Linked DNA regions of Eleftheria terrae. The protein of the gene in region 1 interacts with the protein of each later gene in a pairwise test. Links are inferred from orthologs where the notes say so. Each region holds a gene or a part of one and is shown in the gene's direction. Other genes may lie near its edges.

Region 1 (3,852 bases):
AGCCAACCCGACCGAAGACGCCGTGATGGACGCACTGCGGCTCTACCAGGCGGAGGACTGCGACGGTGTGGTCTGCCTCGGCGGCGGCTCGCCGATGGACCTCGGCAAGGCGGTCGCGCTGCTGGCCCGCCTGCCGCCGCCGCTCACCCAGTACGCGATGACCGAGCCGCAGGGGCGGGCGCGCATCCGCGAGGTGGCGCCCATCGTCGCCATTCCCACCACCGCCGGCACCGGCTCGGAGGTGAGCGTGGCCACTGTCATCATCTGCCGCGATGGCCGCAAGCACAGCTTCGTCAGCGAGCTGCTGGTGCCGCGGGTGGCGATCTGCGACCCCGACCTCACGCTGGGCCTGCCGCCCGGCCTGACCGCCGCCACCGGCATGGACGCGGTCACCCACTGCATCGAGGCGGTGCTGTCGCCGGTGGTCAACCCGCCGGCCGAGGCGGTCGGCCTCGACGGCCTGGAGCGGGCCATCGGCCAGGGCCACCTGCTGCGTGCGGTGGCCGACGGCCAGGACCGCGAAGCCCGCTGGCACATGATGATGGCCTCCACCGAAGGTGCGATGGCCTTCGTCAAGGGCCTCGGCGCGGTGCATGCGATGAGCCATGCGGTGGCCCGGCTGGACGGGCTCAGCCCGCACCACGGCACGCTGAACGCGGTGATCCTGCCGGCGGTGCTGCGCTTCAACGAAGGCCATGTGGGCGCCAAGTACGACCGCCTGCGCCGAGCCATGGGCCTGGCGCCGGGGGCCGACCTGGCCGCCTTCTTCGAGGCGCTGAACCGCCAGCTGGGGCTGCCCGGCTCGCTCACCGCCATGGGCGTGGGCCCGCAGCACCTGGACGAACTGGTGGCGCACAGCGTGATCGACGGCAACACCTCCACCGCGCCGCGCCGGCCTTCGGCGGACGACTACCGTGGGCTGTTTGCCGCCCTGCTGGACGGAGCCAGCGCATGAAGGGCTGAGAAGCGCGACGGTGGAAAAGCCGGGGCCTGCCGGCGGGTGGTGCGGGCGGGTGCTGCGCTTCGTCTAGGATGGGCTGACCTGTGACTTCCCCGACGGTGCCCCATGTGCCAGCTCCTCGGCATGAACTGCAATACACCGACCGACATCGTGTTCAGCTTCACGGGTTTTGCCACGCGCTCACAGGAGCATGCCGACGGCTTCGGCATTGCCTTCTTCGAAGGCACCGGCGTGCGGCTGTTCGTGGACCACCAGCGGGCCCTGGCTTCGCCGGTGGCCGAGCTGGTGCGCGGCTATCCGATCAAGAGCACCAACGTCATCGCCCACATCCGCAAGGCCACGCAGGGCCGGGTGGCGCTGGAGAACTGCCATCCCTTCGTGCGCGAGCTGTGGGGCCGCTACTGGGTGTTCGCCCACAACGGCGACCTCAAGGGCTTTGCGCCGCGGCTGCATGCCGCTTTCCGCCCGGTGGGCGATACCGACAGCGAACAGGCCTTCTGCTGGCTCCTGCAGGAGCTGGCCAAGAACCATGCGATGGTGCCGACGCCCGAGCAACTGACCGAGACGCTGCAGGAGCTGGTGCCGCAGATCGCCGCCCACGGCACCTTCAACTTCATGCTCAGCAACGGCCATGCGCTGTGGGCCCATTGCTCGACACGGCTGCACTACCTGGTGCGCCAGCACCCCTTTCCGGTGGCCCGCCTGCAGGACGAGGACGTCACGGTCAATTTCGCCGAGGTGACGACACCGCGGGACCGGGTCGCCGTGATCGTCACCGAGCCCCTGACCGACAACGAAGCCTGGGTCGCGTTCGAGCCGGGTGAGCTGAAGGCCTTCGTCGACGGGGCGCCGTTGGCCACCGCAAGCCACCCGGCCTAGCGCAGGCTGCCCCCTGCAGCACCGGCCCGCCCCGGCACCGCGCACGGCACGGCGGCATGCGCCTTGCCGGGGCAACGCTGTGGCCGTGCCCGGGCCGCAGGCCGTGGCGCGGCCGGGCCTTGCCTCACCGCACGTCAGCGCCCGTCGGCCGCGGGCTGCGCGGGTGCGCACCAGCCAGCGAGGGGTACACCCTGCCAACGTCCGCCGCGGTCAACGAGCACTACCTTGACCATGTGGTGGCCTTGTCGGAATCGAGCGATATCGAGGCCAGCGAGGACATCGTCTCCAGCAACGGCACCAAGCTGCTCGGCAAGGGCGCCCGCATCGACGCCCGGGTGCGTGAGCGCCAGCTGGCGCACAAGCTGAAGCAGCCGCTGGAAAGCCAGCTGCGTGTGGTCGGCGGCGTTGCCACCCGCGACATCGACGGCATCGCCGGGCGGCTGCTCGAGCGCCATCCGCTGCTGTTGCGTTTCTGCGGCAGTGCGGCGGCGCGGCAGCTGGGCGTGGCCATGCGCCACCTGCGCCTGTCGCCCCAGGTGGAGTCGCTGCTGACCGTCTACGCTGCGCAGTCGCCCGCGAAGCTCGACCATGCGGTGGGGGTGGCCCTGCTCGGCGCGACCTTGTGGATGGACCTGCCGGCGGCCGGCATCGGGCTCGACGCCCTGCTGATCGCGGGCCTGAGGCACGACGTCGGCGAGCTCTACCTCGACCCGGCGCTGCTGAGCCCGCGGGCCGGGCTGTCGGCGGAGCAATGGAAGCACATCGCCACCCATCCCATCGTCGGCGCCCATGTGCTCAGGGAACTGCCGGGCGCCGGGCCGAAGGTGGCACAGGCGGTGCTGTACCACCATCAAAAACTGGACGGCTTCGGCTATCCGCAAGGCGTGCAGGGCGAGGCGTTTCCGCTGGCCGGGCAGCTGGTGGCGGCCTCCGAGATGCTGATGGGCCTGGTGGGCGGCGACGGCGCCCATGCCGACCGCGCCGCGGTGGCGGTGAAGCTGGTGCCCGGCGAGTTCGCGCCGGCCCTGCGCGACCGCGTCACGGCGGCCGCCCGCGAGTCGCGCGCCGAGGGGGCCGGCGCGCCGGCACCGAGGGCCGACCTGGCCCAGCTGATCCTGCGCCTGCAGACGGTTGCCGGGGCGCTGGAGGACTTCCGCCGGGCGCGCGAGCGGCTGTTGCCCGAGCTGCCGCACTCCGGCCCCGGCATGCGGAAGCTGGCCGAAGCGCGCCATGGAGCGCAGCCAGCGCATCAGCGCGGCCTTCACCAGCGCCGGGCTCGACGCCACGCCGGCCGAGCACCTGCCCGAGCTGCTGGAGGCGATGGACGAGGCCGCCCAGGACGAGATCACGGCGGTGCTGGGCGAGATCGAATGGCGGCTGCGCGAGACCCAGCGCGCGGTCGTCGCCCGGGCCGAGCAGTTCTCGGCCACCGACGGGCAGGCGGTGCGCACCTTCGTCGACATCGCAGGCAGTGACCTGTCGGCCGCCCCGCCATGAGGCGGCCGCGTGATGCCGCGGTGGCGCAGCCCGCCGGGCTCAGTCGCGCAGCACCGGCAGCCGCAGCGTCACGCGGGTGCAGCCGGGCTGCGAGCTGAAGTCGACGTCGCCCCCCAGCCCCTGGGCCCGCTTGCGCAGGTTGCGCAGGCCGCGACCGCCTTCGCGGCCGGTGATCATGGTGGCCACGTCGAAGCCGTTGCCGTCATCGGTCACCACCACCTCGACATGCTCGCCAGCCTTGCACAGCGCAATGCGCACGGTGCGGGCCCGGGCATGCTTGAGGATGTTGGTCAGGGCCTCCTGCACGATGCGCAGCACCTGCAGTGCGGCGGTCGGGTCCAGCCAGGGCAGCGGCGGCAGGTCGTCGACCTGCCATTCCAGCTGCAGCCCGGCTGCCTCCAGCCGCTTGCCGAGGCGGTAGCGCAGGGTGGCCAGCAGCGTCACCAGGTCGTGGCCGATGGGCTCCAGCGAATCGATCACCAGCCGCAGGTCGTCGACGCATTCGCGCAGCACCT
Region 2 (4,329 bases), 2.5 Mb from region 1 along the record:
CACAGAACTCCACCGCGGTACAGCGCATCGAGGCCGTGTCGCCGGCCATGCTGGACGCCCAGCTTGCCGCACTGGCGCAAGACCTGGCGCCGCGTGCCATCAAGACCGGCATGCTGGGCGGTGCCGAGCAGGTGCACTGCCTGGTGGGCTGGGTGGACCGCCTGCGCCAACAGCAGCCGCTTGCCCTGGTGGTGGACCCGGTGTGGCGCGCCAGCAGCGGCGCGGCCCTGGGGGTGGGCGCCTGGCGCGAGGCGGTGATCGGCCAACTGCTGCCGCGGGCCACGGTGATCACCCCCAACCGTGCCGAAGCTGCCTGGCTGCTGGGTCGCGAGGCGCCGCTGGCCGATGCAGAGGTGCCGGCGGCGGCAGCGGCGCTGCGCCGGCTGGGGCCCGCCGCGGTGGTGGTGACGGGCGGCGACGCCAGCCGTGAAGTGTCGCTCGACTGGCTGGACAGCGCGCAGGCCCGCGGCTGGCTCAGCCTGCCCCGGGTCAACACGCAGCATCACCATGGCACTGGGTGCGTGTTCGCCGCCTCGATGGCGGCGGCCCTGGCCCATGGCTTTTGCGAGGCCGATGCCAGCGTGCTCGGCAAGATGGCCACCACGGCGGCCTTGCAGCATGGCTACGCCGCCGGGCAGGGCGCCGGGCCGGTGCGGCCCATGCGCGGCTTTGCGCGGCGGGCAGGCGCCTTGCCCGGTCTGCATGCCGAGTGGCCCGGCCCGGCAGCGGCGTTTGCACCCTTGCAGGACCGGCGGCTTGGCCTGTATGCGGTGGTTGACAGTGCCGACTGGGTCGAGCGGGTGCTGCGCGCCGGGGTGCGCACGGTGCAGCTGCGCATCAAGGAGGCGCCGCGCGAGCGGCTGTCGCGCGAAGTGGAACGCGCGGTGCGCGCGGCCCGTTCGGTGCAGGCGCAGCTGTTCATCAACGACCACTGGGCGCTGGCCATCGAGCACGGCGCCTACGGCGTTCACCTGGGCCAGGAAGACCTGGAGGCCTTGAGCCACAGCGGGCTGGAGATGCTGCGCCAGGCCGGGCTGCGGCTCGGGCTGAGCACCCACAGCTACTGGGAGGTGTGTCGGGCACAGGCGCTGTCGCCCAGCTACATCGCCTGCGGGCCCATCCACGCCACCACGACCAAGGACATGCCCTGGCTCCCGCAGGGGCCGGACAACCTGGCTTACTGGTGCCATGTGCTCGCGTCGCCGGTGGTGGCCATTGCCGGCATGGACGAAGCGCGCAGCCACGAAGCGGTGCGCTGCGGCGCAGCCGGTGTGGCGGTGCTGCGTGGCGTCACCCAGGCCACCGACCCGGAGGCCGCGATCGCCGGGCTGCAGCAGGCCATCGCTTCGGCCGCGGCGCAGCCGCCCTGGCCGGTGCCGGCGCTGCCTCGCAGCACCTTGCCGGGGCCGGTGGCGGCCGGGGCGCCGGGCCCGATACACTGACGCGCTGTTTCGAACGCAAAACCGCCATCAATGACCAACGCCATTGCCCAGCCTGTCCAGGTGATCCGCCGTCCTGCAGAGTGCTCTGCCACCGAAGGACGCTGGCCTCTCGAAGCGGTCGAGGCCTTGTTCGCACGGCCGTTCAACGACCTGTTGTTCGAGGCCCAGCGCGTGCACCGGGACCACTTCCAGCCCAACGAGGTGCAGCTCTCCACCCTGTTGTCGATCAAGACCGGCGGCTGCCCCGAGGACTGCGCCTACTGCCCGCAGTCGGTCCACTACGACACTGGCGTGGAGGCCGGCAAGCTGATGGACAGCGCGGAAGTGCTTGCGGCCGTCACCGCCGCCCGAGAGCAGGGCGCCACCCGCTTCTGCATGGGTGCCGCCTGGCGTGCACCGAAGGACCGCGACGTCGAGAAGGTGGCCGAGCTGGTGCGTGTGGTGAAGGAGGCCGGCCTGGAAGCCTGCTGCACCCTGGGCATGCTCAGCGACGGGCAGGCCCAGACGCTGAAGGAGGCCGGCCTGGACTACTACAACCACAACCTTGACACCGCGCCCGAGGCCTACGGCCGCATCATCTCGACGCGCGACTACCAGGACCGGCTGGACACGCTGGAGCGCGTGCGCTCGGCCGGCATGCACGTCTGCAGCGGCGGCATCGTCGGCATGGGCGAGTCCCGCCGCGAGCGCGCCGGCCTGATTGCGCAACTGGCCAACATGGACCCCTACCCGGAGTCGGTGCCCATCAACCACCTGGTGCAGGTGGAAGGCACGCCCCTGCACGGCCTGGAGCCGCTGGACCCGCTGGAATTCGTCCGCACCATTGCCGTCGCGCGGATCACGATGCCGACGGCACGGGTGCGCCTGTCGGCCGGCCGCCAGCAGATGAGCGACGCCGTGCAAGCCCTGTGCTTCATGGCCGGCGCCAACTCCATCTTCTATGGCGAGAAGCTGCTGACCACCGGCAACCCGGACTGGGAACGCGACCAGGCCTTGTTTGCCAAGCTGGGGCTGCAGGCCGGCTGAGCGGCGCCGCGGGTGCACCTGCCGCCACGCGGGGCACGACGTTTGCCGGAACCGGAAGGACCGCATCACCTTCTGGAGTACCGCATGCCGCAAGACAAGAGGACCCTGCCGCCGCAGCACCAGGACATCCAGCCGGGCCGCGAAGGGGCGATGCATCCCGCGCCCGATTCAGATGCCGAGCAGTACACCGGCAACGGCAAGCTGCGCGACAAGGTCGCCATCGTCACCGGTGGCGACAGCGGCATCGGCCGATCGGTGGCCATCTCCTTCGCCAAGGAGGGGGCCCACGTCGTCATCGTCTACCTGAACGAACACCAGGATGCCGCGCACACCATCCAGAAGGTGGAGGCGCAAGGCGTGCGTTGCCTGGCGCTGGCCGGCGACCTGGGTGACGAGGCCTTTGCCACGCAGGTGGTGCGCTCCACGCTGGAGACCTTTGGCCGGGTCGACGTACTGGTGAACAATGCGGCCGAGCAACATCCCAAGGACAAGATCGAGGACATCACCAGCACCCAGCTGGAGCAGACCTTCCGCACCAACTTCTTCTCGATGTTCAACCTGACGCGGCTGGTGGTGCCGCATCTGCCGGAGGGCGGCTGCATCGTCAACAGCACGTCCGTCACCGCCTACCGGGGCTCGGCGCACCTGGTGGACTACGCCTCGTCCAAGGGGGCGATCGTGGCCTTCACGCGCTCGCTGGCCCAGCAGCTGGCCAAGCGCAAGATCCGCGTCAACGCGGTGGCGCCCGGGCCGGTGTGGACGCCGCTGATCCCGTCCACCTTCGACGAAGAGGAGGTGGAGAGTTTCGGTGCCAAGGTGCCGATGGGCCGCCCGGCGCAGCCGGACGAGATCTCGCCCAGCTATGTGTTCCTCGCCACCCGCGATGCCAGCTACATGACCGGCCAGGTGCTGCATCCCAACGGTGGCGAGGTGATCAACGGCTGAGTCGGCCCGTGCAGGCAGGGGGGCGGTGTCGCCCCCACCCTGCGCGGTGGGCGCGGCGAGCGCGTCGCCCCGGCCTTACTTGGCCAGGCGGATTCCGCTGAACTGCCAGCGGGCGTGCGGCGGGAAGAAGTTGCGATAGCTGGGTCGCAGGTGCGAGCCCGGCGTGGCGCAGGAGCCGCCGCGCAACACCATCTGGTTGATCATGAACTTGCCGTTGTACTCGCCCACCGCGCCCGGGGCGGTGCGAAAACCGGGATAGGGCAGGTAAGCGCTCTGCGTCCACTCCCAGGTGTCGCCGAACACCTGCGCCAGCGGCTCGGGACCGGCCGGCCTCGGATGGAAGCTGCCGTCCTCCAGCAGGCTCCCGTGGCCCGGCCGGGGGCCGGCACCACTGGCGGCGAACTCCCATTCCGCCTCGGTAGGCAGCCGGGCGCCGGCCCAGCGGGCGTAGGCATCGGCCTCGTAGTAGCTCACGTGGCAGACCGGCTCCGCGTGCGACACCGGGCGCAATCCGTGCAGCGTGTAGTGCTGCCAGCCGCCATCGTCGTCGCTGCGCTGCCAGTACAGCGGGGCCTGCCAGCCTTCGCGCTGGCGGCAGTCCCAGCCGTCCGAGAGCCACAGCTCGGGCCGCTGGTAGCCGCCGTCCTCGATGAAGGCCAGGAAGTCGCCATTGCTCACCAGCCGAGATGCCAGCTCGAAGGGGGCCAGCCAGATGCGGTGCCGCGGCAATTCGTTGTCGAACGCGAAGCTGCGCGCGCCATGGCCGAGCTCCGCCTCGCCGGCCTCGAAGCCGAGGAAGCGCAGCGCCGCAGCGGCTGCCGGTGCGCCCGTGCCGCCGGGGCGGTAAGCCGGCAGCATGGGGTTGCGCGAGAAGTGGTGCTTCAGGTCGGTGAGGATCAGCTCCTGGTGCTGCTGC

What was found. The genes of interacting proteins can lie anywhere in the genome.
Region 2: the proteins of N7L95_RS14480 (region 1) and bioB interact in binary tests that used the Escherichia coli proteins (3 or more experiments, as listed by UniProt). The link is inferred for Eleftheria terrae from one-to-one orthologs.

Annotation. Positions count from the first base shown.
Region 1 is NZ_CP106951.1:3,274,393-3,278,244, reverse strand. What follows is about bases 1-2,953. They hold N7L95_RS14480 (class II glutamine amidotransferase), read left to right. Parts: upstream 1-1,066; coding sequence 1,067-1,840; downstream 1,841-2,953. Other genes in these bases: N7L95_RS14475 (HD-GYP domain-containing protein), read left to right, coding at 1,960-2,953; N7L95_RS14485 (iron-containing alcohol dehydrogenase), read left to right, coding at 1-955. Outside these bases: more of N7L95_RS14475, read left to right, coding at 2,954-3,315; N7L95_RS14470 (sensor histidine kinase), read right to left, coding at 3,377-3,852.
Region 2 is NZ_CP106951.1:773,867-778,195, reverse strand. What follows is about bases 520-3,470. They hold bioB (biotin synthase BioB), read left to right. Parts: upstream 520-1,472; coding sequence 1,473-2,468; downstream 2,469-3,470. Other genes in these bases: N7L95_RS03610 (SDR family oxidoreductase), read left to right, coding at 2,553-3,413; thiD (bifunctional hydroxymethylpyrimidine kinase/phosphomethylpyrimidine kinase), read left to right, coding at 520-1,442. Also shown: more of thiD, read left to right, coding at 1-519; ergothioneine biosynthesis protein EgtB, read right to left, coding at 3,489-4,329. UniProt on the Escherichia coli protein: Catalyzes the conversion of dethiobiotin (DTB) to biotin by the insertion of a sulfur atom into dethiobiotin via a radical-based mechanism.